3 regions of the Streptomyces sp. NPDC057280 genome follow, and region 3 is predicted to be linked to each of the others. Evidence: riboswitches for the same ligand, from Rfam matches in the RefSeq annotation. Region 3 holds a riboswitch; each other region holds the start of a gene.
What was found. Region 3 has a riboswitch for cobalamin ahead of ACFUO4_RS14530 (prenyltransferase/squalene oxidase repeat-containing protein). Riboswitches for the same ligand answer to the same signal wherever they lie in the genome.

Region 1 (9,703 bases), on a different contig from region 3:
CGGTGTCGCCCCCGGCATCGACCCTCAGCAGAAGATCACGGAGTCAGCCCTCCCGGCGTACGCCAACGCCGTGCGGCTCCCGCTCCGACAAGTCCGTTCCCGATACGAGGAGTTGGCGAAGCGCTACCCCCTCACGCTCGCCTGGCTCCCACCCTCGACCTGACGACACCAGACCCTCACCGCGCCGCCTGAGCCTCCAGCACCGCCATCGCCGCATTGTGCCCCGGCACCCCACTCACCCCACCCCCACGCACCGCACCCGCCCCGCACAGCAGCACATTGGGTTGCCGCGTCTCGACGCCCCAACGCCCGGTCTCCTCCTGGGCGTACGGCCAGGCAAGGTCGCGATGGAAGATGTTGCCCCCAGGCAGCCGCAGATCACGCTCCAGGTCCAACGGCGTCTTGGCCTCGATGCAGGGACGGCCCTCCGCGTCGGTTGCGAGGCAGTCCGCGATCGGCTCGGCGAGGTGGGTGTCGAGTTGGGCGACGGTCGCCTTCAACAGCTCCTCGCGTACACCGGAGTTGTCGGCGTCGAAGAGCCGCGCCGGCGTGTGCAGCCCGAACAGCGTCAGGGTCTGGTATCCCTGCTCCACCAGCTCCGGCGCCAGGATCGACGGGTCCGTGAGCGAGTGGCAGTAGATCTCCGAGGGCGGCGCGGACGGCAGCCGGCCCGCGGCGGCCTCCGCGTGGGCGGTGGCCAGCTGCTCGTAGCCCTCGGCGATGTGGAAGGTCCCCGAGAACGCCTCGCGCGGGTCGACGGAGGTGTCCCGCAGCCTCGGCAGCCGCTTGAGCAGCATGTTCACCTTGAGCTGGGCGCCCTCCGCGGGGGCCGGGGGCGCGTCGCCGGTCAGTTCGGCCAGCGCCTGCGGGGAGGCGTTCACCAGGACGTGCCGCGCCGCGACGACGCTCTCGTCGCCGTCCGTCCGGTACGTCACCTCCGCCGTACGGCCATCCGTGGCGATGTGTACCGCCTCGTGGCCGGTGGCGAGGACCGCGCCCGCGTCCCCTGCCGCCGCGGCCAGCGCGTCCGTCAGCGCGCCCATGCCGCCCACGGGGACGTCCCAGGCGCCGGTGCCGCCGCCGATCACGTGGTAGAGGAAGCAGCGGTTCTGCTTGAGGGAGGGGTCGTGGGCGTCGGCGAAGGTGCCGATGAGGGCGTCGGTGAGGACGACTCCCCGGACCAGGTCGTCGGCGAAACGGTCCTCGACCGCGACGCCGATCGGCTCCTCGAAGAGGGTCCGCCAGGCTTCCTCGTCGTCCACCCGGCGGCGCAGCTCCTCACGGGTGGGCAGCGGTTCGGTGAGGGTCGGGAAGATCCGTTCGGCGACGCGGCCGGTCATGCCGTAGAAGCGCTGCCAGGCCTGGTACTCCTGCTCGCCGCCGGTGAGCCGGGCGAAGGCCTCTCGGGTGCGCCGCTCGCCGCCGCCGACCAGGAGGCCGGTCGGCTGTCCGTCCCGCTCCACGGGGGTGTACGAGGAGATCGTGCGCGTGCGGACGCGGAAGTCCAGGCCCAGATCCCGGACGATCTTCTTCGGCAGCAGGCTGACCAGGTAGGAGTAGCGCGACAGCCGGGCGTCGACGCCGGCGAAGGGCCGGGTGGAGATCGCGGCGCCGCCGGTGTGGTCGAGCCGCTCCAGGACCAGGACGGACCGTCCGGCCCGGGCGAGGTAGGCGGCGGCGACGAGGCCGTTGTGTCCGCCGCCGACGATGACGACGTCGTACGTGTGTCCAGGGAGTGCAGGCATGCCCCTTCGTAACACGCGATGATCTAGGTCGGCCAGAGGAGCGACGCATCGTGCGCCGGGGTGCAGACTCGGCGCATGGAGCACACGCGGCAGCACATGTACGACCTGATCGACCATCTGGTGCGGGCCGGGAACGCGGTCCGGTACCACCCGTCGTCCGCCGTCGACCCGTTCTGGCACCAGCAGGGCGGCCCGCAGTGCTTCCTCGAACATCCGATCGACTTCGCGGTGGCCCGGGCGGCGCCGGGTCAGCCGGAGGATCTCCTGTTCAAGGAGGACGAGGACGAGATCTACTGTCTTCGGTGCTGGACCGTGATCAGCGGCTCGAACTTTCCGCGTCCGGAGTACCCGGGCCGCGCGCGCTGAGGCGGCGCCGTCGGTTCAGCCGCCGCCCGCCACGTGCTGCTGCCGCAGCACCGCCACCCTCCGGTACAGCTCGACCGCCTCCGCGCCGCGCCCGAGCTGCTCCAGGCAGTGTGCCTCGTCGTTGCGACTCGCGAGGGTGTCGGGGTGGCCGGCGCCCAGGACGCGCTCGCGGGCGGTGGCGACGCGGCGGTACTCGGTGAGGGCGTCGGCCCAGCGGCCCAGCCAGCCGAGGCCGACGGCGACCTCGCGGCGGCTGACCAGGGTGTCGGGGTGCTCGGGGCCGAGGACGCGTTCGCGAATGGCGCACACGTCGCGGGACTCGGCGAGGGCCTCCTCCCAGCGGCCGAGGCGGCCGAGGTTGACGCCGAGGCCGTGGCGGGCACGCAGGGTCTCGGGGTGGGCGGGGCCGTTGACGCGGGTGCGGTCCTCGATGAGGTCGCGGTAGAGCTGGAGGGCCTCGGCGCTGCGGCCGAGGCGGCCGAGGCTGATGCCGACCTCGTAGCGGGCGGCGAGGGTGTCGGGGTGCTCGGGGCCGAGGGCCTGGGCGCGGGCCTCGGCGACCTCGTGGTAGGTCTGCAGCGCTTCGGGCCAGCGGCCCAACTGGCCGAGGGCGTAGGCGACTTCGTAGCGGGTGACCAGGGTGTCGGGGTGGGTCGGGCCGAGGACGCGTTCGCGGGCGGCGGCCACGTCGCGGGCCATGCGGTAGGAGTCCTCGAGGCGGCCGAGGCGGCTGAGGTTGAAGGCGAGGTTGTGGCGGCAGCGCAGGGTGTCGGGGTGGTCGGCGCCCATGGTGCGCTCGCGGGCGGACAGTACGGACGAGTAGACCTGGTGGGCGTCGAAGTGGCGGCCCAACTGGCCCAGTACGTAGGCCATTTCCTGGCGGGCGGCGAGGGTGTCGGGGTGGTCGGGGCCGAGGGCGAGGCTGCGGGCGCGGGCGACGTGTTTGTACTCGCGCAGGGCGTCGGCGGCGCGGCCGGTGCGGGAGAGGGTGAAGGCGACCTCGTAGCGGCTGGCGAGGGTGTCCGGGTGGTCGGGCCCGAGGAGGTGCTCGCGTTCGGCGGCGACCGCGCGGTGCACCTCGCCCGCCTCCGCCCAGCGCCCGAGGCGGCCCAGGCTGAGCCCTGCGTTGTGCCGTCCGGCCAGGGCGGTGATCGCCTCCTGGGACGGCGCGGGCGGCTCGTCGGGGACGGGTTCGGGGGGCCTGGCGACGATCGTGCGCGGGATCCACTCGCCGGTCAGGGCCGCGCCCTCCGCGGGCGGCGCGGGGCCGACGCCGGGCCCGATCGCCTTGTGGCCGGTGGTCATCCCCCGGGTCCAGGAGGGCAGGCGCGTCTCGCGGGACGGCGGTTCGAGGGCCGGGCGGAGCGTCGGCTGCGGGGTCACCACGGTGGGCACGTACGTCGGGGTGGTGCGGCCCAGGCTGATGCGGCGCCCCAACTCGCGCGCGTCGTGCGGACGTTGTTCGGGCAGCTTGGCCAGCAGGTCCAGGATGATCTTCTCGAAGTAGGCGGGGACCTCGGCGCGGTGGCTGCGCGGCGGGCGGGGCGCGGTGTCGCGGTGGCCGACGAGGATCGCCCAGGCGTCGCCGAGGTCGAAGGGCGGCACCCCGGTGGTGATCTCGTACAGTACGCACCCCAGCGAGTACAGGTCGCTGCGCTGGTCGACCTCGGAGCCGCCGATCTGCTCCGGCGACATGTAGTGAGGGGTGCCCATCGCGATGCCGGTGCCGGTGAGCCGGGAGGTGAAGCCGATGTCATGGCCGAGCCGGGCGATGCCGAAGTCGCAGATCTTCACGGTGCCGTCGGTCAGCCGCATGATGTTCGCGGGCTTCAGGTCCCGGTGCACGATGCCCTGCTGGTGGGTGTAGGCGAGTGCGGCCGCCACCTGGTCGGCGATGTCGACGACGTCCGCGACGGGCAGCGGATGCTGTTTGTTGTCCTCCAGGAGCTGGCTGAGGTTGCGGCCCTCCAGCAGCTCCATGACGAGGTAGAGGATGCCGTCGTCCTCGCCGAAGTCATGGACGACGGTGACCCCGCGGTGCTGGAGGGCGGCGGCGACGCGGGCCTCCCGCCGGAACCGCTCGCGCAGGACGCGGGTGAAGGTCTGGTCGTGGGAAGGGCCGAGCGGCTTGAGGCACTTCACGGCGACATGGCGGCCCAGCGACTCGTCGCGGGCCCGCCACACCTCGCCCATGCCGCCGCGCCCGATCAGGTCGAGCAACCGGTAGCGGCCCTGGATCAGTTTGCTGTCCCCCATCTGCTGCGATCGCCCCCGTCGAAGTCGCGCCGCTCCACCCCTGGTCCGTCCAGTATGGCGAGCTATCTCCCGACTTTGTACGGTGCCGGGCGGGAGCCGGGGCCGAGCCGTGACATGGCGCGGAGGATGTGTTTGGGCGGCAGTTGCCAGCGCAGACGTGCGGGAACACAGCGCAACAGGGTGCCCGTGACACGCAACTGGCGGGTGACGGTGGCCGGTCGCGGGGCCGGTCTGCCGTACAACTCGTGGGCGTACGGCGGCAGGGCGGCGTACGCCAGGTGTGCCACGCGCCGCCACAGCACCGCGCGCGCCGGGACGAGCAGGGGGTGCGTCGGCGGACGGAGCAGGAAGTCGTCCACGGCGCGCGCCTCGGGTCCGGCGGCGAGGTCGGGCCGCACCTTCTCGAAGTAGGCGGCCATCTCGGCCTGGTTCGCCGGTACGGCGTCGGGGTCGAGGCCCACCAGGCGGGCACTGACCCGGTGTTCGGCGATGTAGCGGTCGGCGAGTTCGTCGGTGAGGCGGAATCCGGAGCGCCGGGCGACGTGCAGGTAGGAGTCGATCTCCGCACAGTGCACCCACAGCAGCAGCTCGGGTTCGTCGACGCCGTACGTCTCGCCGGTGTCGGGGTCGGTCGCGGACAGCATGCGGTGGATCTTCCGCACCCGGGCGCCGGCCCGTTCGGCGGCCTCCGTGGTGCCGTACGTCGTGGTCCCGACGAAGTTCGCGGTGCGCAGCAGCCGGCCCCAGGCGTCCTGCCGGAAGTCGGAGTTCTGCATGACCCCGCGCACGGCACGCGGATGAAGCGCCTGGAGATACAACGCACGGACACCGGCGACCCACATCATCGGGTCGCCGTGCATCTGCCAGGTGACCGAGTTCGGCGTGAACAGCCCCGGATCTGCCATACCCGCAGGCTAACGCCGCACCCTCGGCATCCCCAGACCGATCCACGAGATGATCTCCCGCTGGATCTCGTTGTTGCCGCCGCCGAAGGTGAAGATGACCGCGGAGCGGTAGCCGCGCTCCAGTTCGCCGTGGAGGACCGTGCCCGCGGAGCCTTCCTTCAGGGCGCCCGCCGCGGCGACCACTTCCATGAGCCAGGCGTAGGCCTCGCGGCGGGCCTCGGAGCCGTAGACCTTGACGGCGGAGGCGTCCTGGGGGGTGAGCGTGCCGTTCTGGACGGCGTTGACCATCTGCCAGTTGAGCAGCTTCATCGCGTCGAGCTTCACATGGGTCTGGGCGAGACGGCGGCGCACCCAGGGCAGGTCGACGACGCGGCGGCCGTCGGCGAGCTTGGTCTCCATGGCCCAGCGCTGGACGTCGTGCAGGGCGCGGATCGCCATGGTGCCGTGGGCGGCGAGGGTGACGCGCTCGTGGTTGAGCTGGTTGGTGATCAGCCGCCAGCCCTGGTTCTCCTCGCCGACCCGGCGCGAGACGGGGACGCGGATGTCCTCGTAGTAGCTGGCGGTGGTGTCATGGCCGGCGAGGGTGTTGATGACGGTGCAGGAGTAGCCGGGCTCGGTGGTCGGGACCAGGAGCATGGTGATGCCCTTGTGCGGCGGCGCGGCCGGGTCGGTGCGGGTCGCGAGCCACACCCAGTCCGCCGTGTCGCCGTTGGTGGTCCAGATCTTCTGGCCGTTGACGACGTACTCGTCTCCGTCTCGCACCGCGCGCGTCTTCAAGGACGCCAGGTCCGTACCGGCGTCGGGCTCGCTGTAGCCGATCGCGAAGTCGATCTCGCCGGAGAGGATCTTCGGGAGGAAGTAGGCCTTCTGCTCGTCGGTGCCGTACCGCATGATCGTCGGGCCGACCGTGTTCAGGGCCATCAGCGGCAGCGGGACGCCGGCCTGGGCGGCCTCGTCGAAGAAGATGAACTGTTCCATCGCGGTGAGTCCGCGGCCGCCGTACTCCTTGGGCCAGCCCACGCCCAGCCAGCGGTCGGCGCCCAGCTTCCGGATGATCTCGCGGTAGAAGCGCTTCTGCTCACGCCGGTCGCCGTGCCGGGCGTTCGCGTCGTCCGGCACCAACGCGGCGAAGTACGCGCGCAGTTCGGTGCGCAGCCGCTGCTGCTCGGGTGTGTATGCGAGATGCACGGCGCCTCCAGGCTCCCCGGGACCGGTCCTGACGGCGCACACGGTAGAACGTGTTCCAGAAATAGGGAATGGCAAGGCCGCACCGAGGCATACGAAAGGGCCCCCGCGATGCGAGGGCCCGTTCGGTGGTGAACTGCTCAGTGGGCGACGGGAGCCGGCCGGGTGTCCGCGCCCGCCGACCGCTCGGCCGGCTTCGGTGCGAGCTGCCGCTCCGCCAGCAGCCCGAAGACCAGCCCGAAGGCGGTCCACAGGGTCACCTGCACGGCGAGCGCGGCGAGCCGGTACTGCCACAACAGGGCGGCCGGGAAGTGCTCCGGCACCTCGTTGAACGACGGCAGGAACGCGTACGCCAGCCCGACGACGAGGACGAAGAACGCGCCCGCGGCGAGGGTGGCGTTCCAGTTGCCCAGCCGGGGTGCGAGCCGCTTGCCCAGGATGACCGTGCCCACCGTCAGCAGCACGCTGAGGACGATCATCAGGAAGAACAGCGCGGTCCGCTGGTCGAGCGTGTCGGGGTCACCGACGGCCGGCGGGTTGGCGGGGTACTTGAGGAACGGCACGACGTACACCGCGACCAGCCCGGCGACCGCCAGGAGCAGCGCGCTCGCGCGCGGCCCGAAGCGGCCGATCCGGCCGAGCGCGAAGCAGTACGCCAGCGCCGCGATGCCCCCGAAGGCGACCCCGTAGACGAGGACGCCGGTGGACAGGCCCGCGGTGGACTGGAGCGTACGGCTGAACAGTTCCTCGCCGCCGTGCTCGTGCGCGTGGGCCTCCTCGAAGGCGATGGCCTGGTCGACGCGCGGCTCCCCGAGGAAGTACGCGACGACGAGCGCGGCCAGTCCCGCGACGAGGCCCGCGAGCATGCCGCGGACCAGGAGGTTTCTGACAGTTGCGGAGTTCATGCGCGGATACGCTTCCTCGCCGCTGTCAGTGGCACGGGAAGCCGAGCAGGTGGCGGGCGTCATGCACCCACTCGTGGACCCCCTCGCCGGACAGCAGGGAGGTGGCGCCCTGTTCGGCGCCGACGAAGTAGAGCAGGACCAGCATCAGGACGCCGAAGAAGACCGCCCAGGGGGCGATGGCGCCGATCGGCAGCTTGGCGGGTACGGCGGTGGAACTGGTTGTCGGCTGAGCGACGGTCTGCGCCATGGCAGGACCTCCTGGGGGAACTCGCGTCCCGTCTCGGTGGTGCACAGGACGACGGGGCGGGTCTGACTCACCCGGCCCGCACCCTTTGAGGCGCGTGCCCGGCATACAGTGGCGCGACCGTGCCGGAATCCCACCGGCTTCCACCGAACCGTCGTCGATATCGACGAGAAGGTACCGCGTGGGAGGGATGGGGCCAAGAGCGCATGGTCCGGCCACAAGCGCCCCTGGAGCGCTGTGCGCATGTCAAATAGGCGGTACAGAAAGGGTGTTGAGCGGGGGAATGGGCGGATGACGAGCCGAGTGATGTTGATCTCACCCGCGATCAGCGAGGCCCTGCGGGAGGCCCGCTTCGATGACGGCTGGCCGTTGGACGCCTCCGGCCTGCGCGGCGCGAAGGCCGCCGCGGGCACGCTCCCGACGGCACACCGGGTCTGTTCCTCCCCCACCGTGCGCTGCCGTGAGACGGCCGGCGCGCTCGGTCTCGACGCCCTGGACGCACCGGAGTTGGCCGCCCTCGACACAGGGCGCTGGCGCGGGTCGACGCTGGCCGAGGTGGGTGCCGCGGAGCCGGAGGCGCTGACGCGCTGGCTGTCCGACCCCGAAGCGACGCCGCACGGCGGGGAGTCGGTGGCCGCGCTGTGCGCACGGGTCGGGGCATGGCTGGACGCACTGGCCGCGGAGACGGGGTGGACGATCGCCGTGGCCGAACCCGAGATCGTCCGCGCGGCGCTCGTCCACGCGCTGGGGGTGCCGGGGCCGGCCTTCTGGCGCACGGACGTACCACCGCTCACCGCCGTCGAACTCAGCGGGCGAGCGGGGCGCTGGAACGTCCGGATGGGGCGGCCCCTCTGAAGCTCCTTCTGAAGTCCTTCTGAGCCGCTTCAGAAGCCCTTCTGAGGCCCTTCAGAAGCCCCTCGGAAACTCCTCTGAAGCTTCTTCTGAGGCACTCCGAGGGAAACGCCCGCCTCAGTTCAGCGTGGCCATGAAGTCCGTGCATGCCTGGGCGCACTCCCGGCAGGCCTTCGCCGCGTCCTCCGCTCCCGGCTCGCCGTCGAAGGCGTGGGCGGATTCCAGGCAGACCGTCCGGCACCACTCCAGCTGGACGCGGATACCGCCCTCGTCCAGCCGGTTCTGCTCGGACAGCACCCGGCACGTGGCGTCGCACACCTCCGCGCACATGATGCCCTTGCGTCGTACGAGTTCCTGTTGCTCGGTCCCGTCCGGATCCACGAGGCTGGCACGCACCGCGCATGCCCGGGCGCACTCGGTGCACGCCTGCGCACACGCGAAGCGGTCCTCCAGGAACCGGATGAGCTCCTGTTGGGGTGTCATCGCTGTCACACCGCGCGGGTAGCCGCCGCATTTCGCGTCAAACCCCTGTGCCGCAGGTTTCCGCCGGTCACGGCCGTCGGGTTCGCAGGGGCCGCCGGTCACGGTGTCGGGTTCACACCGGACGGCGGGGGTACTCGCGGGATCATGACTAGCGCATGGATGGAGATGGCCGCGGGTCGCGGCGCCCTGGGCGTCGGGCTGATCGTGGCGGGTCTGGTCGTCGTCGCCCTGCTGCTGGGCGCCTTCTGGATGGGCGCGCGCGTCCGTCGCCGGGAGCTCCCGCCGCCGCGCCCCGAGGAGCAGCCGCGGCTGCCGGAGGGCGGGCCCGTCCGCGAGGTGGCGGAGAACAGGGAGCCCGACGAGGTGCCGAGAAGCGACCACCGCCTCACCCCGCACGAGATGCCCGCCTTCGGCAACAGCAGCACCCGGACCGGGCCCGAGAAGTCCCGCCGCCGGTGGACCGACGGCAAGAGCGGATCGTTCGGCGGCGGGTGACCGGGCGGTCGTCGATCCGCGGCCCGCGGGCCCGTACAGAGCGGCACCGGGGCCGGTGCTCGGCCCGCGGGCCCGTACAGCACGGCGCCGGGGTCGGTGCTCGGCCCGCGGGCCCGTGCAGAGCACAGCACCGAGGGAAGTGAGTTCCATGGCCGACGGCGGTCGCGGCGCCCTGCCGCTGCCCGACTACGACCACCTGCCCATCGGCGGTCTGGAGAGCCGCGTGCGGTCACTGGCCCCGGAGGAGGTGGAGACGCTGCTCTCCTA
Region 2 (9,703 bases), 760 kb from region 3:
GAGACGTCCCCCCGGAACTTGTTGACGAGGAACCCGGCGACCAGCTTCTGATCCTCTTCGGACAGCAGCGCGACGGTCCCGAAGAAGGAGGCGAAGACGCCACCACGGTCGATGTCCCCGACGACGAGCACCGGAAGCCCGGCGTTGCGGGCGATGCCCATGTTGACGATGTCGGTCCGCCGCAGATTGATCTCGGCGGGACTCCCGGCCCCTTCACAGATCACCGCGTCATACGTGCCCCGCAGTTCGGCGAGACAGTCGAGCACGGTACCGAGCAGCTTCTGCTGCCGCCCGCCGTGATACCCGCGCGCGCTCATCTCACCGACGGGCTTGCCCATCAGCACGACCTGGCTGCTCTGCTCCCCACCGGGCTTGAGCAGCACGGGATTCATCAGCGCGGTCGGCTCGACCCGACAGGCCTGGGCCTGCATGGCCTGCGCCCGCCCGATCTCCGCGCCCTCCCGCGTCACGAACGAATTGAGGGACATGTTCTGCGCCTTGAACGGCGCGACCTTGACCCCCTGCCGCACCAGCCACCGGCAGATCCCGGCGGTGACGACACTCTTGCCGGCGTCGGAGGTGGTCCCGGCGACGAGCAGCCCGCCCCCGCTCATGAGGCACGCCCTTTCCGCAGAGCCCGCGCGGCGACCGAGACGCCGAGCGCGAGCAGCCCGACGCGCCGGGACAGCCGTACGGCGCGCTCGATGTCCTGTGTGTCCACGGCCCGCCCGGCCCGGTTGAGGACGGGCCGGTGCTCGACCCGCCCGCCGTACGACAGGGTCCCCCCGAGCCGCACCCCGAGCGCCCCCGCGAACGAGGCCTCGACGGGCCCGGCGTTGGGACTCGGGTGCTTGCCGGCATCCGCCCGCCAGGCGCGCAGCGCACCCCGCGGATCACCACCGCTCACCGTCGTGAGTACGGCGGTGAGCCGTGCCCCCGGCCATCCGGCGAGGTCGTCGAGCCGGGCGGAGGCCCAGCCGTACCGCCGGTACCGCTCGGACTTGTGCCCGACCATGGCGTCGAGGGTGTTGACGGCCCGGAACCCGAGCAGCCCCGGCACGCCGGCGAGCGCCCCCCACACCAGCGCACCGACCACGGCATCGGAGGTGTTCTCGGCGACGGACTCGACGACGGCCCGGGCGATCCCGTCGGCGTCGAGGGCCTGCGGATCGCGCCCGCACAGATGCGGCAGCCGGGCGCGAGCGCCCTCGACATCACCCGCCTCCAGGGCCCGCCCGACACCCCGCGCCTCCCGCGCGAGCGAGGTCCCCCCGACGACGGCCCAGGTGGCGGCGCCGGTCAGTACGACGGAAGCGGTACGGGAAGGACGTACGACTCTCTCGGCCACGGCACCCAGCGCCACGGCACCCCCGGCACACACGGCGGTGTGCAGCACGCCCCATCCCCGGTGGTCCCGCCACAGCACCCGCTCCACGGCACCGGCGGCCCGCCCGAACGCGGCGACCGGATGCCCCCGGCGCGGATCACCGAGCAGCAGATCCCCGACGAGCCCGGCGGCGGCGCCGTACGCGAAGACGCGATCGGCACGCATCGGCTCAGCCGGCCGTGGGGTCGGGCAGCGACCTCGTGGCTGTCCGGGTGCTGTACCTCAAACGGCAGGCGAGCATGGCGACATGTCCTCACTCAGGGTGTCCACGCCCTGGTTCGACGAGACCGGCGGTGGGAGTTCCTGGCTCCCGGGGCTACCTACCCCGGTGACAGTGGCGGGACCGCGCCGGATTCACACCGGACTTCCTCCCTGGCCGCCGTACTTGGCCCCGGCAGTCCACCACGGGCCCGGAAGAGCCGTCAACTCGCTGTTGACCTGCGAAGGGAGAGTGTGCTGAGGCCCACAGAGCGGGATGGCGGCGGCCATGACGCGTCCACGCCGTCCCGAAGGGGAAAGAGACCTGAGAGAGTCGCACAGGGAACCGGCGGGCAGTACGAACGAACAGGGCAGAACCGGCTGTTTCGGGTCGGTGACCACGAGCTACCTTCGCGGCCCCAGGGCGGAGCGATACGCTGCTGCGAGAGACGGGTCGCGTCGAGGTGCTGACACTCGGTAGGGGGAGGTCGGCGTGATCGACGGGCATCCGTCCGAGCGGCAGGCACAGCTGCATGAGCAGGCGCAGCTGCGATGGCACAAGAGCAGCTACTCCACCGTTCCCAGCGAGGACTGCCTGGAGCTGGCGGTGGACGAGGAAACCGTACGAGTCCGTGATTCGAAGTGGCGCCAGGGGCCCGGGCTGACCTTCGGTCGTAATGCCTGGGGGACCTTCCTGGGGCGGCTTGTGTCCCCGGAGCGGGACGGCCGGTGACGGTCCGTCCTGCGTGACGGGAGGGGTGGGCAGATGCGCGGCGGGCGGACGAGGGATGTCTCGTCACCACGGATCCGGCGGACCACGAGCGGCACGACGAGACTTGAGATCGCCGTGGCGGTCGTGGTCTGCGTGGGATCCGGAGTGCTCGCGGTGGCAGGCGGGGCCGCGATCGCGCTGCTGGTTCCGGGGCGCGATGCGCGAGCGGTCGTCTGGGCGGGCGTGACGTTGGTGCTGGCCGCGGCGGCCGGACTGTGGTGGGGCGGGGCGCCGTTCACCGTCCGGCCTCGGAATCCGGCGCGCCGCCCTCGGGGGCGGGGGAGCGGGCCGGAGCGGCCCGCTGACCGGGAAGCCTCGGCGGATCTGACGAAGCAGCGGCGTCGCTGACCTCCCGGCCGCGGTCCCGGTCCTCGGATGCCTCGGAGCCGTCCATGAGCAGACGGGCTATCAGGAGGAAGACACCGACCACCACGCATGCGGCCAGCACGAGGAGCAGGAGCAGGGTCCAGACGCCCAGGGACGTGACAGGCTGGCCCTGAACGGCCTTGGTGACCGGAACACCGGCGATCAGGAACAGCAGCCCGGTCCCCGAGCCCAGCAGCCAGGCCGCGGTGCGCTGCCTGATCTGCTGGTCCGCGGTCGCGCGCTCCCTCCGCATCTCCTGCTCCGCTCGCTGTTTCTCGATGCGCCCGAGGTTGTCCGTCCAGTCCGGGTCGCGCATCGCTGCGGATCGCAGTGCGACATCGTCGGTGGGCGGCTCGCCCTCCTCCGGCTCAGCGGCCGGGCCTGGCTCTACGGCTGTTTGAGGGACGTGCGTGGACACAAGCCGGCGCCACCCCTCGTGTAACCTGTCGAAGACCCACATAGGCCCTCCTTGACGCCGCCCGGTGCCGTACCCGCCCGGGTTCAGCTGGTACGCATGCCTGTGCTGATCTCGTCGATCAGTTCGATGACCTGGTCGCCCTCGTACGCGGCGCCGCTGATTTCCGCGAAGCTCTCCTGGTAGCGCGCGATGAGTTCGATGTCGTCACGGCTCGTCACGCTTCCGGTACTTCCCTCGATGTAGAGCAGATCGTCGTCGTCCTTGAAGGTGAGCAGTACGAAGGGGGCTGTCGAGCCGAAGAAGGAACCCGCCGTGAAGGGGAGGAGTTGCAGGTTCACCCGGGGGTGCTGGGCGAGTGTCTTGACGTGCTCCAATTGGCGGCGCATGACCGAAGGGCCGCCGACGTGCCGGCGGAAGACCGACTCGTCGACGACGAAATGGGCGCGCGGCCCCTCCTCGTCGTCGAAGACGCGCTCCTGGCGGGCGGTCCTGAGTTCGACGGCCCGGCGGGCCTGTGCCTCGCCGGTGCGGCCCTTGAGCAGTGCCTCGGCATAGTCCTCGTTCTGCAGAAGAGCGGGAAAGACGACGGGGTTGAACGCCTGGATCGTGATTGCAGAGCTCTCGTACCCCAGGTACTGAGCGAACTGCGAGCTGATCATGTCCCGGTACTCCGCCCACCAGGACTGTCCCTTGGAGCCGCGAGCCGCCTCTTCCAGATCGGCGATCAGTACTTCATCCACGACCTCGTACTGCTGGAGGAGTGCGCGCAGGTCGGTGACTGAGACGCTGACCGTCCCCGCCTCGATCCGGATGATTTTGGAAAGTGACCACTCCAGGGCCTGAGCGGCTTCGAGCTGAGTCATCCCGGTTGCTTCACGGGCTCGGCGTAGCTCGATGCGGAGCCTGCGCCTGTTGAGGCTCGGATCGACTTCCCTGGCCATGATGTTCCCTCTTCCGTACTGCTCGATGCGTGAGTGAGTTCGGAAGCCATCGAAGCGACAGCGGGCGAACAGACGCCAGTTCTTTGGGCGCTATTCGTATGAGCGTATGTCAGTTGAGCAGTACTCAGTATGACACATGTCTTTTCGGTACCTTCCGATGTGACGCAGACCCTAGCAACGGTGGCCGATCGGTGGGCGTCAACACAGAACCGCGCCCCCGGACGGTGAGGTCCGGGGGCGCGGTAAAGGTGTCGGTCGGTCAGGCCACGATCAGATAGATCCCGTACCCCACCGCCGCCGCACACGCGGCGAAGCAGGCGTACGCGCCGGTCACGGCGAAGGCGGCCGTGCCGCCCTGGGCCGATGCCCGCTCCTGGCGGGAGAGGCCCATGATGCCGAGGGTGAAGAGGGCCACGAGGGCCACGGTGACGACGAGGCTGACGCCGAAGACGGAGCCCAGTGCTTGCCAGTCGATCTTCATGGTGCTTGCTTTCCTTCGTCGCTGGGGCTCAGACCGCGGCGGCCGGCGGTGCGGCCGGTTCCGCGGTGGCCGCTGCCGGGGCGGGGATCGTGGCGGTCAGGTCGTCCACCACCGTGCCCGCCGGGGGCGGGGTCACGGCCGCGATCGCCGTGGTGACCACGCCGGCCGGCTCGTCGGTGTCGTTGACGTTCGACGCGTCCACGACCTCGCGGCGCGAGATCTTCCAGATGGCCGCGCTGGAGGCGATCAGGAAGACCGCGACCACCGCCGTGCCCCAGTCGCCGAGGTCGCACACGGACTCGGCCAGCGCACCCACCAGGGCGGCCGCCGGGAGCGTGAGACCCCACGCCACGAACATCCGCGTCGCCGTCGACCAGCGGACCACGCCGCCCTTGCGGCCGAGGCCCGCGCCCATCACCGAACCGGAGACGGAGTGCGTGGTGGAGAGGGAGAAGCCGAGGTGCGAGGAGGCCAGGATGACCGTCGCCGCGCTGGTCTGGGCCGCGAAGCCCTGCTGCGGCTGGAGGTCGGTCAGGCCCTTGCCCATCGTGCGGATGATGCGCCAGCCGCCCAGGTAGGTGCCGAGCGCGATGGCCAGGCCCGCCGAGAGGATGACCCAGGTGGGCGGGTCGGAGTCGGGCGCGACGGCGCCGCCGGCAACGAGGGCCAGGGTGATGATGCCCATCGTCTTCTGCGCGTCGTTCGTGCCGTGGGCGAGGGACACCAGGCCGGCCGAGGCGATCTGGCCGGCGCGGAAGCCCTTGGCGGCCGACTTGCCGTCCGCCTTCTTGCCGAGCGTGTAGGAGAACCGCGTGGCCAGCATGGCCGCGATGCCCGCGACCAGCGGGGCCGCGATCGCCGGGATGAGGACCTTGGTGACCAGGACGTCACCGTGGACCGCGCCCGTGCCCGCCGAAGCGATGGTGGCGCCTATCAGACCGCCCATGAGGGCGTGCGAGGAGCTGGAGGGGAGTCCGACCAGCCAGGTCAGCAGGTTCCAGAGGATCGCGCCCACCAGGGCCGCGAAGATCACCTCAGGACGTATGCCGCTCTCGTCGACGAGACCCTTGGAGATCGTGTTGGCGACCTCCACGGAGAGGAAGGCGCCCACAAGGTTGAGCGCGGCGGACATGGCCACCGCGACCTTGGGCTTGAGCGCACCGGTCGAGATGGTCGTGGCCATCGCGTTGGCGGTGTCGTGAAAACCGTTCGTGAAATCGAACGCGAGTGCGGTTACCACCACAATCGCGAGGATCAGCGAGAAGTTTTCCATTTACCCAGGCAATCGTTCGAGCGTCATTGGCTCATTGAAGGTAGGTAACCAGGGTGAACGGAAGATGAACTGAGGCGGGCCGCACGGTGTCTGGAACCGAGGGTTTTCCCTCCGGTGTCGCCGACGCCCGCCGCACGGCCCGTGCGCCGCACGGTCACGCGCCCCGGGCGAACTTCCTCAGCTGTGCCGCCGAGCCGTTGAAGAGATTCTGGTCACCCGGCAGGTTGCCGCTGTTGTCGTACTGCCAGAGCGTCCAGTACGACCATCCGTTCGGCAGCGATCCGGCGTCCGCCGCGTCGTAACGGGCCACCCACAGTGCGTGATTCGCGGCGAACGCGCGGCTGCCGCCGGTGCAGACGTTCCACCAGTGGGCGGTCGTGTAGATCACCGGGCGCCGGCCGGTGAGCCGCTTGACCTCGTTGCTGAAGGACTTGATCCAGCTGACCATCGCGGCCTTCTTCAGGCCGTAGCACCGGTGCTTGCCGTCGTACGGGTTGTATTCGATGTCGAGCGCCGGCGGCAGCGTCCAGCCGTCCGCGCTCCAGCCGCCGCCGTTGTTCACGAAGTACCGCGCCTGCGCCTTGCCCGACGACTTGTCCGGCAAGGCGAAGTGGTACGCCCCGCGGAGGAGTCCCGCGGCGCGCGATCCGGTGTACTGCTGGTCGAAGTACGGGTTGCGATAGGTCCGGCCCTCGGTCGCCTTGATGTAGACGAACCTGGCGCCCTTGCTCTTCGCGCTCTGCCAGTCGACGTTCTTCTGGTGCGAGGAGACGTCGTGCCCCTTCGGCTTGCCCGCCGCCGCGGCCGGGAACTCGGCCAGTGCGGTTCCCGAGAGGGCGAGGGCGGCCACGGAGGCCGCGAGGACGCGGGCGCGGTGGCGGGACGGTTTGCGATCACGAGCCATATTTCCCCCCGGAATGGCGACGTGCACGACAAATCAGGCAGCGAGATTACTGGAAGATCAGGGAACCTTCGGTGATGTCTGGCCAAGCTGCGCAAGAGGGTGATGTATCCGTAGATGCGTACTTCCGGACGCCGTGCCTCCGCCCTAAAGTGCCCCGGCCCGGCGGTGCGCGAGAGGCCTGCCTGGGAGGATCGCGACATGGCTGAGCAGCGGCAGGAGCAGCGGGACGGACGGGACGACCGGGAGGGCGCGCGGACCGTGGGCGAAGCGTGGGGGCGCGGTGTGCGCGAGGAGGAGGCCCGCGCCTGGGAGCACCTCGTCGCCACCGCCCGCCGCACCGTCACCGACGGACTCGTCGTCGGCACCTCTGGCAACGTCTCCGTCCGCGTCGGCGACACCGTGCTGGTCACGCCGTCGGGAGTGCCGTACGACCGGCTGACGCCGGACGACGTCACCGGCGTCGACCTCGACGGCCGGCAGGTCCTCGGCACGCTGGTCCCGACCAGCGAACTGCCCATGCATCTCGCCGTCCACCGCGCCACCGACGCCCGCGCCGTCGTCCACACCCACGCCGTCCACGCGACGGCCGTCTCCACGCTCGTGCCGGAACTCCCCGCCGTCCACTACATGTCCGGCGCGCTCGGCGGCGCCGTCCGGGTTGCCCCGTATGCGACGTACGGCACCGAGGAGTTGGCCGAGAACATGCTCCACGCCCTCGCCGACCGCACCGCCTGCCTCCTCCAGAACCACGGCACGATCACCTACGGCGACACCCTCGACCAGGCCTTCGACCGCACCGCCCAGCTGGAGTGGATGTGCCGCCTGTGGCTGACGGCGTCCTCGGTACCGGGCCTGACCCCGAGCCTGCTGTCGCCGGAACAGGTGGCCGAGGCGGGGGAGAAGCTACGGGGGTACGGTCAGCCCGGCTGACGCCCACCGCCCACGGAGATCGACGGCCCCTGACTTCCACCGCGAGCGAACCCGGTCGCGACGACCTCCCGCCCCGACGGCACTCGCCCGCGACGATGCCCCACAGAACGATGCCCCGCCGCACCCCACCAACCCGGCGCCCCGACCTCGCCCGAGCCCCTCCCAACGCGCCGTCTCCGGGCACCGGACCCTGCCCGCGCTGCCTCCGACGCGCCGTCTCCGGGCATCGGACCTCGCCCGCGCTGCCCCCAACACGCCCTCTCCGGGCATCTGACGTCGCCCACGCCTCCCGGCACCGGACCTCGCCCGCACCGCCCCCAACCCACCCCCTCCCGGCACCCGACGCCACCCGCTACCCCCAACAGGCCCCCTCCCGGCACCGGACCTCGCCCGCGCCGCCCCCCCCACGCACCCCCTCCCCGCACCCGAAGTCACCCTCACCCGCCCTCCCACTGGCCCCCACCCCGCTCCACCCGGACACTGGACGGGTGCGCACTGTCAAAGCGACGGCCGCCGCCGTCACCGTGGCCCTGGCCGCCGGAGCCGCGAGCGTTGCCGCCGGGCGGCTCGCCAGCGACGCCGCTCTCAAGGCGCCCCCGGGCCGGCCCCTGCCCAGCGAACCCCGGCTCACCGTGCACGCCACGGCCGCCGGCCAGATCGCCCTGACCCGCGACCTCGCCGCCCTGCGGCCCGGCACGTACGGCCTCGCCGGCGACGGCAGCCATGCGGTGGTCGGACCCGTCCTCGGCACCGCCTCCCACTCCGCCGACACCGTCGTACGCCGCCTCGAACGCGTCACGCACGGCACCCTCGAACCCGGCGACAAGGTGTGGTTCACCCCTCAGGTCCACGCCGGCGACCCGCGCTCCGCCCTCGGCCTCGACCATGCCGACGTCGAGATCCCCGGCGAACTCGGCACCCTGCCCGCGTGGTTCGTGCCCGGCGCCCGCGCCACCTGGGTCATCGCCGTCCACGGCCTCGGCGCCACCCGCGAACTCTCCATGAACGTCATGCGGTTCCTCGTCGACCGGCGCTTCCCGGTGCTCGCCCTCGGCTACCGCGGCGACCTCGGCGCACCCCGGCAGCCCGACGGCCTCAACCACCTCGGCGAGACCGAGTGGCGCGACCTGGACGCCGCGATCCGCCACGCCCTGCGCAACGGCGCCCGGAACGTCGTCCTGCTCGGCTGGTCCACCGGCGCCACCATGGCGCTGCGCGCCGCCGCCCACTCCGGCGTCCGCGAGCGCATCAGGGGCCTGATCCTGGACTCCCCGGTGCTCAGCTGGGAGACCACCCTGCGCGCCCTCGCCTCGGCCAACCGCACCCCGGGCGCCCTGCTGCCCCTCGCCGTCCGTGCCGCCCAGGGCCGCACCGGACTGCACGGCGACCGCCTCGCCGAAGCCGTCGACCCCGACCTGCTCAAGGTGCCCACCCTGATCCTGCACGGCCCGGACGACACCGTCGCCCCCTGGTCCCTCTCCCGCCGCCTCGCCGCCACCCGCCCCAACCTCGTCGCCCTCCACACCGTCCCGCACGCCCCGCACGGAGCCATGTGGAACGCCGACCCGACGGGCTACGAAGAGGCGCTCCGCCGTTTTCTGACGCCGCTGATGTAGCTGATGTAACGGTCCTCCGCCGACGGTCGCGAAGGTTCCGTTTAAGGCCGTACCACTGGCCTGATCCCGGTCCCCGAGCCCCCGCCGCGACCCGTGCGTTGGCCATCCCCGTAGCCCGCCGTTACATTCCGTTTGGGTTTTCGGACCGTCAACCGGAAGACTGCACCCGTGACGTCCCGTATCCCGCGCGACTCCAGGCTTCGACTCGTCCGCACGCGACCCCTGGCCGCCGCCCCCCGAGCGATGAACCAGCGGCGCTCGCGCCGCCCCGCACCCCGCCCCCCGGAGGGCACCCCGGCACAGGCCGAGTTGGCCAGAATGGCTCGCTCCGGCCTCGCCGGCGCGGCCCGCGTCGCCCACTGGGCCGACGCCGCCCTGGGCCCCGGCCGGGACGGCGGCCGAGCCGACGGCAAGGCC
Region 3 (9,703 bases):
GGTCAACGGGGTTCGAATGTGACCGCGCTCTCGAAGGCGGCGCGGCGGGTGGCTCTGCGTAGCGCCCTGAGCACGGCCGGGCCGAGCGTGAAGGTGAGGACGACCGTGCACAGCGCCCGGCCCAGGTCCCAGCCCAGCGAGGTGGCCACGCAGTAGAGGAAGAAGCGGGCCAGATTGCCGGGGACGGAGTCGTCCGGCTGGAACGCGATGTTCGAGGCGGTGCCGCTCAGGAACGGCCAGCCGGCGAGGTTGGTGATCGTGCCGTAGGCGAAGGCGGCGAGGAAGCCGTATACGGCGAGCAGGACGAGTTCCGTACGTCCGCGCAGGCGCCGCGCGCCCGGCAGCAGCCCCGCGCCCATCGCGAACCAGCCCATCGCGAGCATCTGGAACGGCATCCACGGCCCCACCCCGCCCGTGAGCAGGGCCGACGCGAACATCGACACCCCGCCGAGCGTGAAACCGAAGCCGGGGCCGAGGACCCGGCCGCTGAGCACCATCAGGAAGAACATCGGCTCGATACCGGCGGTCCCGGCACCCAGGGGTCGCAGGGCCGCGCCCGTCGCGGCCAGGACGCCGAGCATCGCGACCGCCTTCGGGCCGAGGCCCGACTCCGAGATCGTCGCCGCGACCACGACCACGAGCAGGATGAGCAGGCCCGCGAAGAGCCAGGGGGCGTCAGTCGCGTGGGCGGTGAGCTGGGAGCGGGGCGGGGCGAGGAAGGGCCAGCCGAGGGCCGCGACGCCCACGGCGCTGACAAGGACGAGGGCGGCGATGGAGCGGGGGCCGAGGTGGATGACGTTCACGTTCATGAGTGCCCGGTGCTTCCCGTGCTTCCGGCGCCTCCGGTGCCCCCGGTGTCTCCGGTGCTTCCGAGGGCTTCCTTGACCTGGGCCACCGTGAGCCACTTCTGCGGGGCCAGGATCTTGCTGACCTGCGGGGCGAAGGAGGGGGACGCCACGACCACGTCGGCCGCCGGGCCGTCCGCGATGATCTCGCCGTCCGCGAGCAGGACGACACGGTCGGCGATCTCGGCGGCGAGTTCCACGTCGTGGGTGGCGAGGACGATCGCGTGGCCTTCGGCGGCGAGCGTTCTGAGCACGGCCGCCAGACGGGCCTTCGCCGCGTAGTCGAGGCCTCGGGTCGGCTCGTCGAGGAGGAGGAGCGGGGGGCGGGCGGTGAGGACGACGGCGAGAGCGAGGGTGAGGCGCTGGCCCTCGGAGAGGTCGCGGGGGTGGGTGTCGTCGCTCACGCCGGGGAGCAGGTCGGTGAGGAGGGTGCGGCAGGTGCCGGGCGCTGCGCTTGCGTCGGCGTCGGCTGCGTCGCATTCGGCGGCGACGGTGTCCGCGTAGAGGAGGTCGCGGGGTTCCTGGGGGACCAGGCCGACGCGGCGGATCAGGTCGCGGGGCGGGGTGCGGTGGGGGACGGCTCCGCCGGTGCGGACTCCTCCGGAGGTGGGGGCGATGAGGCCTACGAGGGTGTTGAGGAGGGTGGACTTTCCGGCGCCGTTTCTGCCCATGAGGGCGACGGTCTCGCCGGGGGTGAGGGTGAGGGTGATGTCGGTGAGGGCGTGGATGTGGGAGCGGCGGACCGAGAGGGCTTGGACTTCGGCGGCGTGGGGGGATTCGTGGATCGGGGCGGAGGTGCGTTTGAACCAGCGGCGGGCGGGAGGGGCGCCCAAGGGGGTGGGGGATGTGGGTTGTTGGCGGGTGCGGGTTGTGTGTGGCTGGTCGCGCAGTTCCCCGCGCCCCTCAAGGGCGTCAGCCGTGCCGGTGCTCAGTTGCTCCCGTAGGCCCGCTGCCCTTCGCCTTGCGTCTCTTACCGTCAGGGGGAGTGGTGACCAGCCCGCCAGCCGGCCCAGGTCCACCACCGGCGGGTACACCGGGGAGACGGCCATGATCTCGGAGGGGCTGCCCAGCCGCAGAGGTTCGCCACGGCCGGGCAGGAGGGCTATCCGGTCTGCGTACTGGATGACGCGCTCCAGGCGGTGTTCCGCCATGAGGATCGTCGTGCCCAGGTCGTGGACCAGGCGTTGGAGGACCGCCAGGACTTCCTCCGCCGCGGCGGGGTCCAGGGCGGAGGTGGGTTCGTCGAGGACCAGGGCCTGGGGGTGGGGGGTGAGGACCGAGCCGATCGCCACGCGCTGCTGCTGCCCGCCGGAGAGGGTGGAGATGGGGCGGGACCGGAGGTCGGTCAGGCCGAGGAGGTCCAGAGTCTCCTCTACGCGGCGGCGCATCACGTGCGGGGGCAGGCCCAACGACTCCATGCCGTAGGCCAGTTCGTCCTCGACCGTGTCCGTGACGAAGTGGGAGAGCGGGTCCTGGCCCACCGTGCCCACGACGTCGGCCAGTTCACGGGGCTTGTGCGTGCGGGTGTCGCGGCCCGCGACCGTGACCCGGCCGCGCAGGGTGCCGCCCGTGAAGTGCGGGACGAGACCGCTGACGGAGTTGAGGATCGTGGACTTGCCGGTGCCGGACGGGCCGACGAGGAGGACGAGTTCACCCTCGGGGACCTCGAAGTCGATGCCCCGGACGGTGGGTTCGGTCAAGCCGTCGTAGGTGACGGAGACGTCCTCGAAACGGATCACGACGGCTCCTCGGGAGGCGGGGTGACGAAGGCGGGCAGCAGGCCGAGGAGGATCGCGGCCGCGGGGTAGAGGGGGAGGGTGGGGGTGGTCAGGGGGATGACGCCGGGGTGGAGGGCCGCGGGGTCGTGGACGGAGGCCCAGGCGAGCGCCGCGGCCACCGCCGCGCCGGAGGCGGTCACCAGCCAGGCGCGGGCGCCCCAGGGGTCGGGGCGGTAGCGGGTACGGGGGGTGCGGCGGCCGCCCAGGCGGAGTCCGGCGAGGGCCGCGGTCACGCCGGCGAGGAGGACGGGAACGCCGTACGTGCCGCCTTCGGCGGTGAGCAGGCCGTACGTTCCCGCGCAGACGCCGAGCAGGCCGCCGAGGGTGAGGGTGTTCGTCGTACGGCGGACGCGGGGCGGGACGTCGGCGGTACGGCCGTAGCCGCGGGCGTCCATCGCGGCGGCGAGGGCGACGGAGCGTTCGAGGGCGCCTTCGAGGACGGGCAGGCCCACCTGGAGGAGGCCGCGGAGGCCGGAGTCGGGGCGGCCGCGGAGCCGGCGGGCGGCGCGCAGACGCTGGACGTCGGCGATGAGGTGCGGGGCGAAGGTGAGGGCGACGACCACGGCCACGCCCATCTCGTACAGGGCGCCGGGCAGGGACTTGAGCAGGCGGGTGGGGCTGGCGAGGGCGTTCGCGGCGCCTACGCAGATGAGGAGGGTGGCGAGTTTCAGGCCGTCGTAGAAGGCGAAGGTGAGGGTCTCCGCGGTCACTTTGCCGCCGAGGCGGATGCCCTGGGCCCAGTCCGGGAGGGGGACTTCGGGGAGGGTGATGATCACGTGCGTGCCGGGGAGGGGGGAGCCGAGGGTGACGGCGAAGGTGAGGCGGATGAGGAGGACGGCGAGGGCGAGCTTGACGAAGGCGGAGTAGGAGCGGGCCCAGGGGGTGTTCGGGCGGCGGGCGGCTACTACGTAGGCGGACGTGGCTATGAGGAGGGTGAGGAGGAGGGGGTTGGTGGTGCGGGTGGCTGCGATGCCGAGGGAGAGGGACCAGAGCCACCAGGCGGCGGGGTGGAGGGGGGCTTGGCGGGTGCGGCGGGTGGGGGTTGCGGTGGGGGGCGTTTCGCTTGCCCGCGCTGGCGGGGTGCCGCCTGTCTTTGGGCCGGGTGCCGCCCTGCGGCACGACTGCCCGCAGCTAGCGCTGGGCACTTCTACGCCGTCGAGCTTGCCGTGCCGCCGCAGCGCCCAGCGCCGCCACCGCTGCCGCGCCTGCCAGTAGGCCCACCGAGGGGCCGGAGTCGTTCTTGGTCTCCTTCTTCGCGGACGCCTCCTTCTTCCCCTTCTCGCCCGTCGCCACCTGCTCGCCGCACCCCTGCTCCGGATACCCGGCGATCGCGCACAGCAAGGCGTTCGGGTCGTAGCGCAGCGGCTTGGCCACCGAGGCCAGGGCCTCTGCCGTGGTGGCGTCCTCCGGTACGACCGCGCACTTCGTGCGCAGTGCCGGTGGGGTTTCGCCCGACGGGGCGTCCGTCGGCGTGCCGAAGTCGATGACCAGGGCGACGCGCTTCTTGCCGTCCTCGGTGGGAGTGTCTGCGCAGATCTTCGGGAACGACGCCGTGCCACGTGGCTTCGTCGCGTCCGACGAGTCCTCGCTCACCGCGAAGCGGAAGCCCTGGACGTCGCCGTCGGAGGGGACCGCGGTGGCGGGGCCCTGGGTGGCGTAGGTCCAGGTCGTGCCGGTTCGGTCCCAGAAGGACCAGTAGCGGTAGCCGGTGGCGTGGGCGGCCTGGGTGGAGAGGGGGAGGAGACAGAGGGCCGTCAGGAGGAGGGGGGTGACGCGGCGCATCACTGCTGGCGCTTCCGGCCGCGGAGCATCAGGCCGAAGCCGATGAGGGAGCCGAGAAGGAGACCGCCGCCGACGGTCCAGGCGACGGTGAGGGCGCCGTCGTCGTCGTTCTGATCGGACGCCTTGACGTCCTCGGCGGAGGCCGTGGGGGGCTCCGCATTGATGGCCCTCGGGGTCGGGCCGGTCGCGTTCAGAAGGGTGACCAGGTCCTTGCCGCCGAAGCTGTGGACGTCACCCCGGCCGGCCTTGGTGGCGAAGATCAGCTGGGCGTAGGCCGCCGGGCCGCTCTGCTCGGCCCACTTCACGGCGTTGGCCTCCAGCCAGCGCAGGGACGCGGCGGCCTGGTCGTTGTAGCCCGCCGAGGCGAGGGCGACGACCGCGTCGGCCGTGTTGCCGTAGTCGGGCTGGTCCTCGGAGCCGGGCAGCGCCGACTTGAGGTAGCCGTCCTTCTTGAGGGTCTTGGCGAGCCAGGCGGCGCCGTTGTCGGCGGCCACGTCGGCCAGGCCGTCGTCCTGCTTCCCCCGGCAACCCACGGAGGTGTCGGCGTCCTCCTGGGGCCCGGCCGCCAGCACCTCGCCGTAGCCTCCGAGCACCGCCGCGACGGTCGCGTCCGCGTTGGCCGTCAACTTGCCCTTCTTGTCCGGCTGGTAGGCGAAGGCGCCCGCGTCCTTGCTGTCGCACGGGAGGCTGAGCTGCCACAGCGCGTCGAGCGGGGACTTGCCCTCCTTGCGCAGGTTGGGGACCGTCACGCCGGCCTGCGCGAGGGCGCCGACCACGAGGGAGGTGGAGTTCGCGTCGGTGGCCGAGCCCGCGGAGTAGCCCCAGCCGCCGTCCTTGTTCTGCACGGACTTCAACCAGGTGACGGCCTTCTTGACCTGGGTGTCATAGCTCTCGGTGAGTGTGGTGAGCGCCTGGACCGCGACCGCCGTCATGTTCGTGTCGACCATGACCTTGGCGTCGCACGGCTTGTTGGTGTCCGCGCGGAAGGCGGGGAAGGCGCCGCTCGCACACTGCTGTCCCGCCAGCCAGGCCACCGCCGTGTCGGCGGGGTCGACGCTCACCTCGTTCTGCGCCATCAGCGCCAGCGACTGCCGCCACACCCCGTCGTACGTCGGATCACCCGTCCCGTACAACCCGTCCGGTATCACCACCGAGGGCGACGGCGAAGGCGAGGTGGACGGATCGGCGGCCACGGCCGGTGTGGCCGTGCCGATCACGGCGGTGGCGGCCAGGACCGCGGCGCTGCGGCGGACGTTCATGATCGGCGGATGCCTCTCCCTGCAAGGGAGCCGGGCGCACGGGAAACCCCCGGGCGGCTCGGCCCCGTAGACCTCGACGGTGCCGTGCACCGGCCGGATGCCGGTGCGCGTGAGCCGGTCAACTGCTCCGCGCGGGGCGATCCGGCTCGCCGCCCGGACGGGACGGCTCACGGTTGCGGGTCAGCGCCGGAATTGCACCGGCTTCCCCCCGTACGGGTGTGATGACGACGCGGCCACTCTACCCGGCCGTAAACAACCGGCTGAGGGGCTCCTGTGAGGGGCTCCGGGGCGGGGGATAAGTTCGGCCGCATGGAGATCACGGGGAGACTCATCGGCTCGGGGCGGGCGTCCGACGTGTACGAGGTCGACGAGGACTGGGTACTGCGGCGGGACCGGGAGGGGTATGCGGACGCCCTCGCGGAAGCGGCCGTCATGGAACATCTGCGCCGGCACGGCTACCCCGTACCCGAGGTCCGACTGGACGCCTCCTCGCGCAGCGACCTCGTGATGCGGCGGCTGCACGGGCCGACCATGCTGGCCGCCTTCGCCGCCGGCCGGATCGACGCCCGGGAGGCGGGGGCGGTGCTGGCCCGGTTGCTGCGGCAACTGCACGCCGTTCCGGGACGGATCGTCCACCTCGACCTCCACCCCGACAACGTGATGCTCACCGACGACGGGCCCTACGTCATCGACTGGGCCAACGCCGAGGAAGGCGACCCCGGCCTCGACTGGGGCATGTCCGTGGTCATCCTCGCCCAGGTCGCCGTCGGCGAGGAGGCGATCGCCGAGCCCGCCCGCGCGATGCTGGCCGCGCTGCTCGCCGACCCGTCCGAGCTCACGGAGGAGGGGCTGGCGGAGGCCCTCAGGCGACGGGCGGTCAATCCGACGATGAGCCGGAGCGAGACCGAACTGCTCGGTGCCGCCGCGGACTTGATCAGGACGTTCCTGCCCTGACCACCGGCGTCGGCCCCCCGAACGGCAGCCTCAGCCGTCGCGCCGCCAGCAGCCACGTACCCTCCGCCGACCTGCGGAACTCGTCCTCGTACTGACCCACCTGCACCGGCGGCCCCGGCGGGACCGGGCCCTGGCCGTCGCCCTCGTGGCCATCGACGCGGTACGTCGTGAAGTACGAGGTCGCCGTCGCCGTGTCCGGGGACGTCACCGTGACGAGGATGTTCGACATCACGCGGCGGGAGAGGCGGTCCGCCGGGCGGGAGCCGAAATACGTCCGCAGCGCCTCCCGGCCCTCGGCGCGCCGCCCGTCACCGCCCGGAGGCGGCCACTCCCAGACGCCGTCCTCGGTGAACAGCTCGGCGACGGAGCCCGGTTCGCCGAGGTCGAGGCGGTGGACGAAGTCGATGATCAGACGCTCGCAGGCGCGCTCGGCCAGCAGCCTCTCCAGAGGATCCATGCCGCCATGGGATCACACCGGCCAGGTGTCACACCGGCCACGGGTCAGACCGCCACGTACGTCACCGGCTCACTCCCCGCCACCGCCTCCGCGCGCCCCAGCTTCACCAGCCGCCGCAGGTGCGCCTCCGCCTCCGAGACGGCGATGTTCCGTGATCCGTAGGGGATTTCGGACCAGGGACGGTTCCACTCCATGCGTTCGGCGACCTGCCAGGGCGTGAGCGGCTCGACGAGCAGCATGCGCAGTCCGTCGAGGCGCTCCTCGTGGTGGGTCAGCAACTCCCGTACCCGGGCGGGCGCGTCGGTGAAGACGTACTGGTGGGCCGGGAGGATCTCCGCGGGGGCGAGGCGGCCGACGCGTTCCAGGGAGTCGAGGTAGTCGCCGAGGGGGTCGGTGACGGTGGCGTCGTCGGGGTCCTCGTACAGGCCGATGTGCGGGGTGATCTCGGGGAGCAGGTGGTCGCCGGAGAACAGGCGGCCGTGGCCGGGGAGTTGCGCGGGGTGCTGTTCCTCCAGGTGGAGGCAGACATGGCCGGGGGTGTGGCCCGGCGTCCAGATCGCGCGCAGCCGGCGGCCGGGGAGGGGCAGGAGGTCGCCGGGGACGATCTCGCGGTCCGGTACGGCGGGGGAGAAGCCGGGGAGGCGGCGGGGGCGGGCGGCGCGGAGGGGTGCCAGGTGGTCCTCGGGGGCGCCTGCCGCCTCCAACTTGGCTGTCATATAGGCGAACCAGCGCTCGGGGCGGGTCTCGCCGGTGCGGCGGACGATCGCCGCGTCCGCCGCGTGCATCGCGATCCAGGCGCCGGACGCGTCCCGCACCTGGCCCGACAGGCCGTGGTGGTCCGGGTGGTGATGGGTGATCACCACTCCGTGGATCCCGGCGGGCGAGGTGCCGCAGGCGGCCAGCCCCGCGGTGAGGGTGTCCCAGGACGCCGGGTCGTCCCAGCCGGTGTCGACCAGCACCGGGCCGCCGTCGGTGTCGACGACGTACACGAGCGTGTAGCCGAGCGGGTTGTCCGGGATCGGCACCCGGATGGAGCGGACGCCGCCGCCGTGGTCGGTGACCTGTGGGCTGACCTGTGCCATGGGTTCCCCCGTCTCCGCGTCCCGGCGTCCTCGCGGGCCGAGGCAACTATAACTAGAACGGGTTTCGATGGGAGCCCAAGTCATCCATCAGTCGCGTGTGCGGGGCTGTGGACTCATGGGAGTAGAACTGGTATCAGTTCCGGTAACTGAGTATCTGATGAACCGTCAGAGTCAGCTCCCGGGGAGGCAGTCGGCCATGACCGAGCTCGTGGAACACGGACAGCTGTTCATCGGCGGGGAGTTGACCGACCCCCATGGCAAGGACGTCATCGAGGTGATCTCCCCGCACACCGAGGAGGTCATCGGACGCGTCCCGCACGCCGCGCAGGCGGACGTGGACGCCGCCGTCGCCGCCGCCCGGCGCGCCTTCGACGAGGGGCCCTGGCCGCGGATGAGCCTCGACGAGCGCATCGAGGTCGTCACCCGCATCAAGGACGGCATCCTCACCCGGCACGAGGAGATCGCCCGCGTGATCTCCTCCGAGAACGGGTCGCCGTACTCCTGGAGCGTGCTCGCGCAGGCGCTCGGCGCGATGATGGTGTGGGACGCGGCGATCACCGTCGCGCGGAACTTCACGTACGAGGAGCAGCGCGACGGCGTGCTCGGCAAGATCCTCGTCCGTCGGGAGCCGGTCGGTGTCGTCGCGGCCGTGGTGCCGTGGAACGTCCCGCAGTTCGTCGCCGCCGCCAAGCTCGCGCCCGCGCTGCTCACCGGCTGCACGGTGATCCTCAAGCCGTCGCCGGAGTCGCCGCTGGACGCGTATCTGCTCGCCGAGATCACGCGCGAGGCCGGGCTGCCGGAGGGTGTGCTGTCGATCCTTCCCGCCGACCGTGAGGTGAGTGAGTACCTGGTCGGGCACCCCGGTGTGGACAAGGTCTCCTTCACCGGGTCGGTGGCCGCGGGCAAGCGCGTGATGGAGGTCGCGTCGCGGAATCTCACCCGGGTCACCCTCGAACTGGGCGGTAAATCGGCGGCGGTCGTGCTGCCGGACGCGGAAGTCGAGTCCACGGTCGCCGGTGTCGTCCCCGCCGCCTGGATGAACAACGGGCAGGCGTGCGTCGCCCAGACCCGCATCCTCCTCCCGCGCTCCCGCTACGACGAGTTCGCGGACGCTTTCGCGGCGGCGGCGAGCGCGCTCGTGGTCGGCGACCCGCTGGACCCGGCGACCCAGGTGGGCCCGCTGGTGGCACAGCGCCAGCAGCGCCGGAACCTCGACTACATACGGATCGGCCAGGAGGAGGGCGCGAAGATCCTCACCGGCGGCGGCCGCCCGCCCGGCCTGGACAAGGGCTGGTACGTGGAGCCCACCCTCTTCGGCGACGTCGACAACACCATGCGGATCGCCCGCGAGGAGATCTTCGGCCCGGTCATCTGCCTTCTCCCGTACGGCGACGAGGCCGAGGCCGCGAAGATCGCGAACGACTCCGACTACGGACTCAGCGGCAGCGTGTGGACGGCGGACGTGGCCCACGGCATCGAGTTCGCGCGCGGGGTGCGGACGGGCACGTACAACGTCAACACCTTCAGCCTGGACATGCTCGGCCCG

Region 1: another riboswitch for cobalamin. It lies ahead of ACFUO4_RS26735 (CbtB-domain containing protein); the one in region 3 lies ahead of ACFUO4_RS14530 (prenyltransferase/squalene oxidase repeat-containing protein).
Region 2: another riboswitch for cobalamin. It lies ahead of ACFUO4_RS17990 (cobalamin biosynthesis protein); the one in region 3 lies ahead of ACFUO4_RS14530 (prenyltransferase/squalene oxidase repeat-containing protein).

What each region holds. Positions count from the first base shown of each region.
Region 1 is NZ_JBHUYR010000004.1:631,696-641,398, reverse strand. It holds gene ACFUO4_RS26770 (HEAT repeat domain-containing protein) at 1-163, shown strand, start outside; gene ACFUO4_RS26765 (phytoene desaturase family protein) at 177-1,745, opposite strand; gene ACFUO4_RS26760 (hypothetical protein) at 1,821-2,111, shown strand; gene ACFUO4_RS26755 (tetratricopeptide repeat protein) at 2,127-4,367, opposite strand; gene ACFUO4_RS26750 (oxygenase MpaB family protein) at 4,430-5,272, opposite strand; gene ACFUO4_RS26745 (acyl-CoA dehydrogenase family protein) at 5,282-6,460, opposite strand; gene ACFUO4_RS26740 (CbtA family protein) at 6,598-7,362, opposite strand; gene ACFUO4_RS26735 (CbtB-domain containing protein) at 7,388-7,609, opposite strand; cobalamin riboswitch at 7,647-7,803, opposite strand; gene ACFUO4_RS26730 (histidine phosphatase family protein) at 7,898-8,461, shown strand; gene ACFUO4_RS26725 (ferredoxin) at 8,576-8,941, opposite strand; gene ACFUO4_RS26720 (DUF6479 family protein) at 9,086-9,436, shown strand; gene ACFUO4_RS26715 (hypothetical protein) at 9,585-9,703, shown strand, end outside.
Region 2 is NZ_JBHUYR010000002.1:1,638,888-1,648,590, forward strand. It holds gene ACFUO4_RS17985 (cobyric acid synthase) at 1-614, opposite strand, end outside; gene ACFUO4_RS17990 (cobalamin biosynthesis protein) at 611-1,552, opposite strand; cobalamin riboswitch at 1,665-1,806, opposite strand; gene ACFUO4_RS17995 (DUF397 domain-containing protein) at 2,079-2,318, shown strand; gene ACFUO4_RS18000 (hypothetical protein) at 2,593-3,039, opposite strand; gene ACFUO4_RS18005 (helix-turn-helix domain-containing protein) at 3,225-4,082, opposite strand; gene ACFUO4_RS18010 (hypothetical protein) at 4,342-4,563, opposite strand; gene ACFUO4_RS18015 (anion permease) at 4,592-5,836, opposite strand; gene ACFUO4_RS18020 (lysozyme) at 5,991-6,740, opposite strand; gene ACFUO4_RS18025 (class II aldolase/adducin family protein) at 6,939-7,670, shown strand; gene ACFUO4_RS18030 (alpha/beta hydrolase family protein) at 8,159-9,286, shown strand; gene ACFUO4_RS18035 (hypothetical protein) at 9,455-9,703, shown strand, end outside.
Region 3 is NZ_JBHUYR010000002.1:883,290-892,992, forward strand. It holds gene ACFUO4_RS14510 (ECF transporter S component) at 3-809, opposite strand; gene ACFUO4_RS14515 (ABC transporter ATP-binding protein) at 806-2,584, opposite strand; gene ACFUO4_RS14520 (energy-coupling factor transporter transmembrane component T) at 2,581-3,768, opposite strand; gene ACFUO4_RS14525 (SCO2322 family protein) at 3,755-4,405, opposite strand; gene ACFUO4_RS14530 (prenyltransferase/squalene oxidase repeat-containing protein) at 4,405-5,664, opposite strand; cobalamin riboswitch at 5,777-5,912, opposite strand; gene ACFUO4_RS14535 (phosphotransferase) at 5,974-6,618, shown strand; gene ACFUO4_RS14540 (nuclear transport factor 2 family protein) at 6,599-7,075, opposite strand; gene ACFUO4_RS14545 (MBL fold metallo-hydrolase) at 7,120-8,157, opposite strand; gene ACFUO4_RS14550 (aldehyde dehydrogenase) at 8,354-9,703, shown strand, end outside.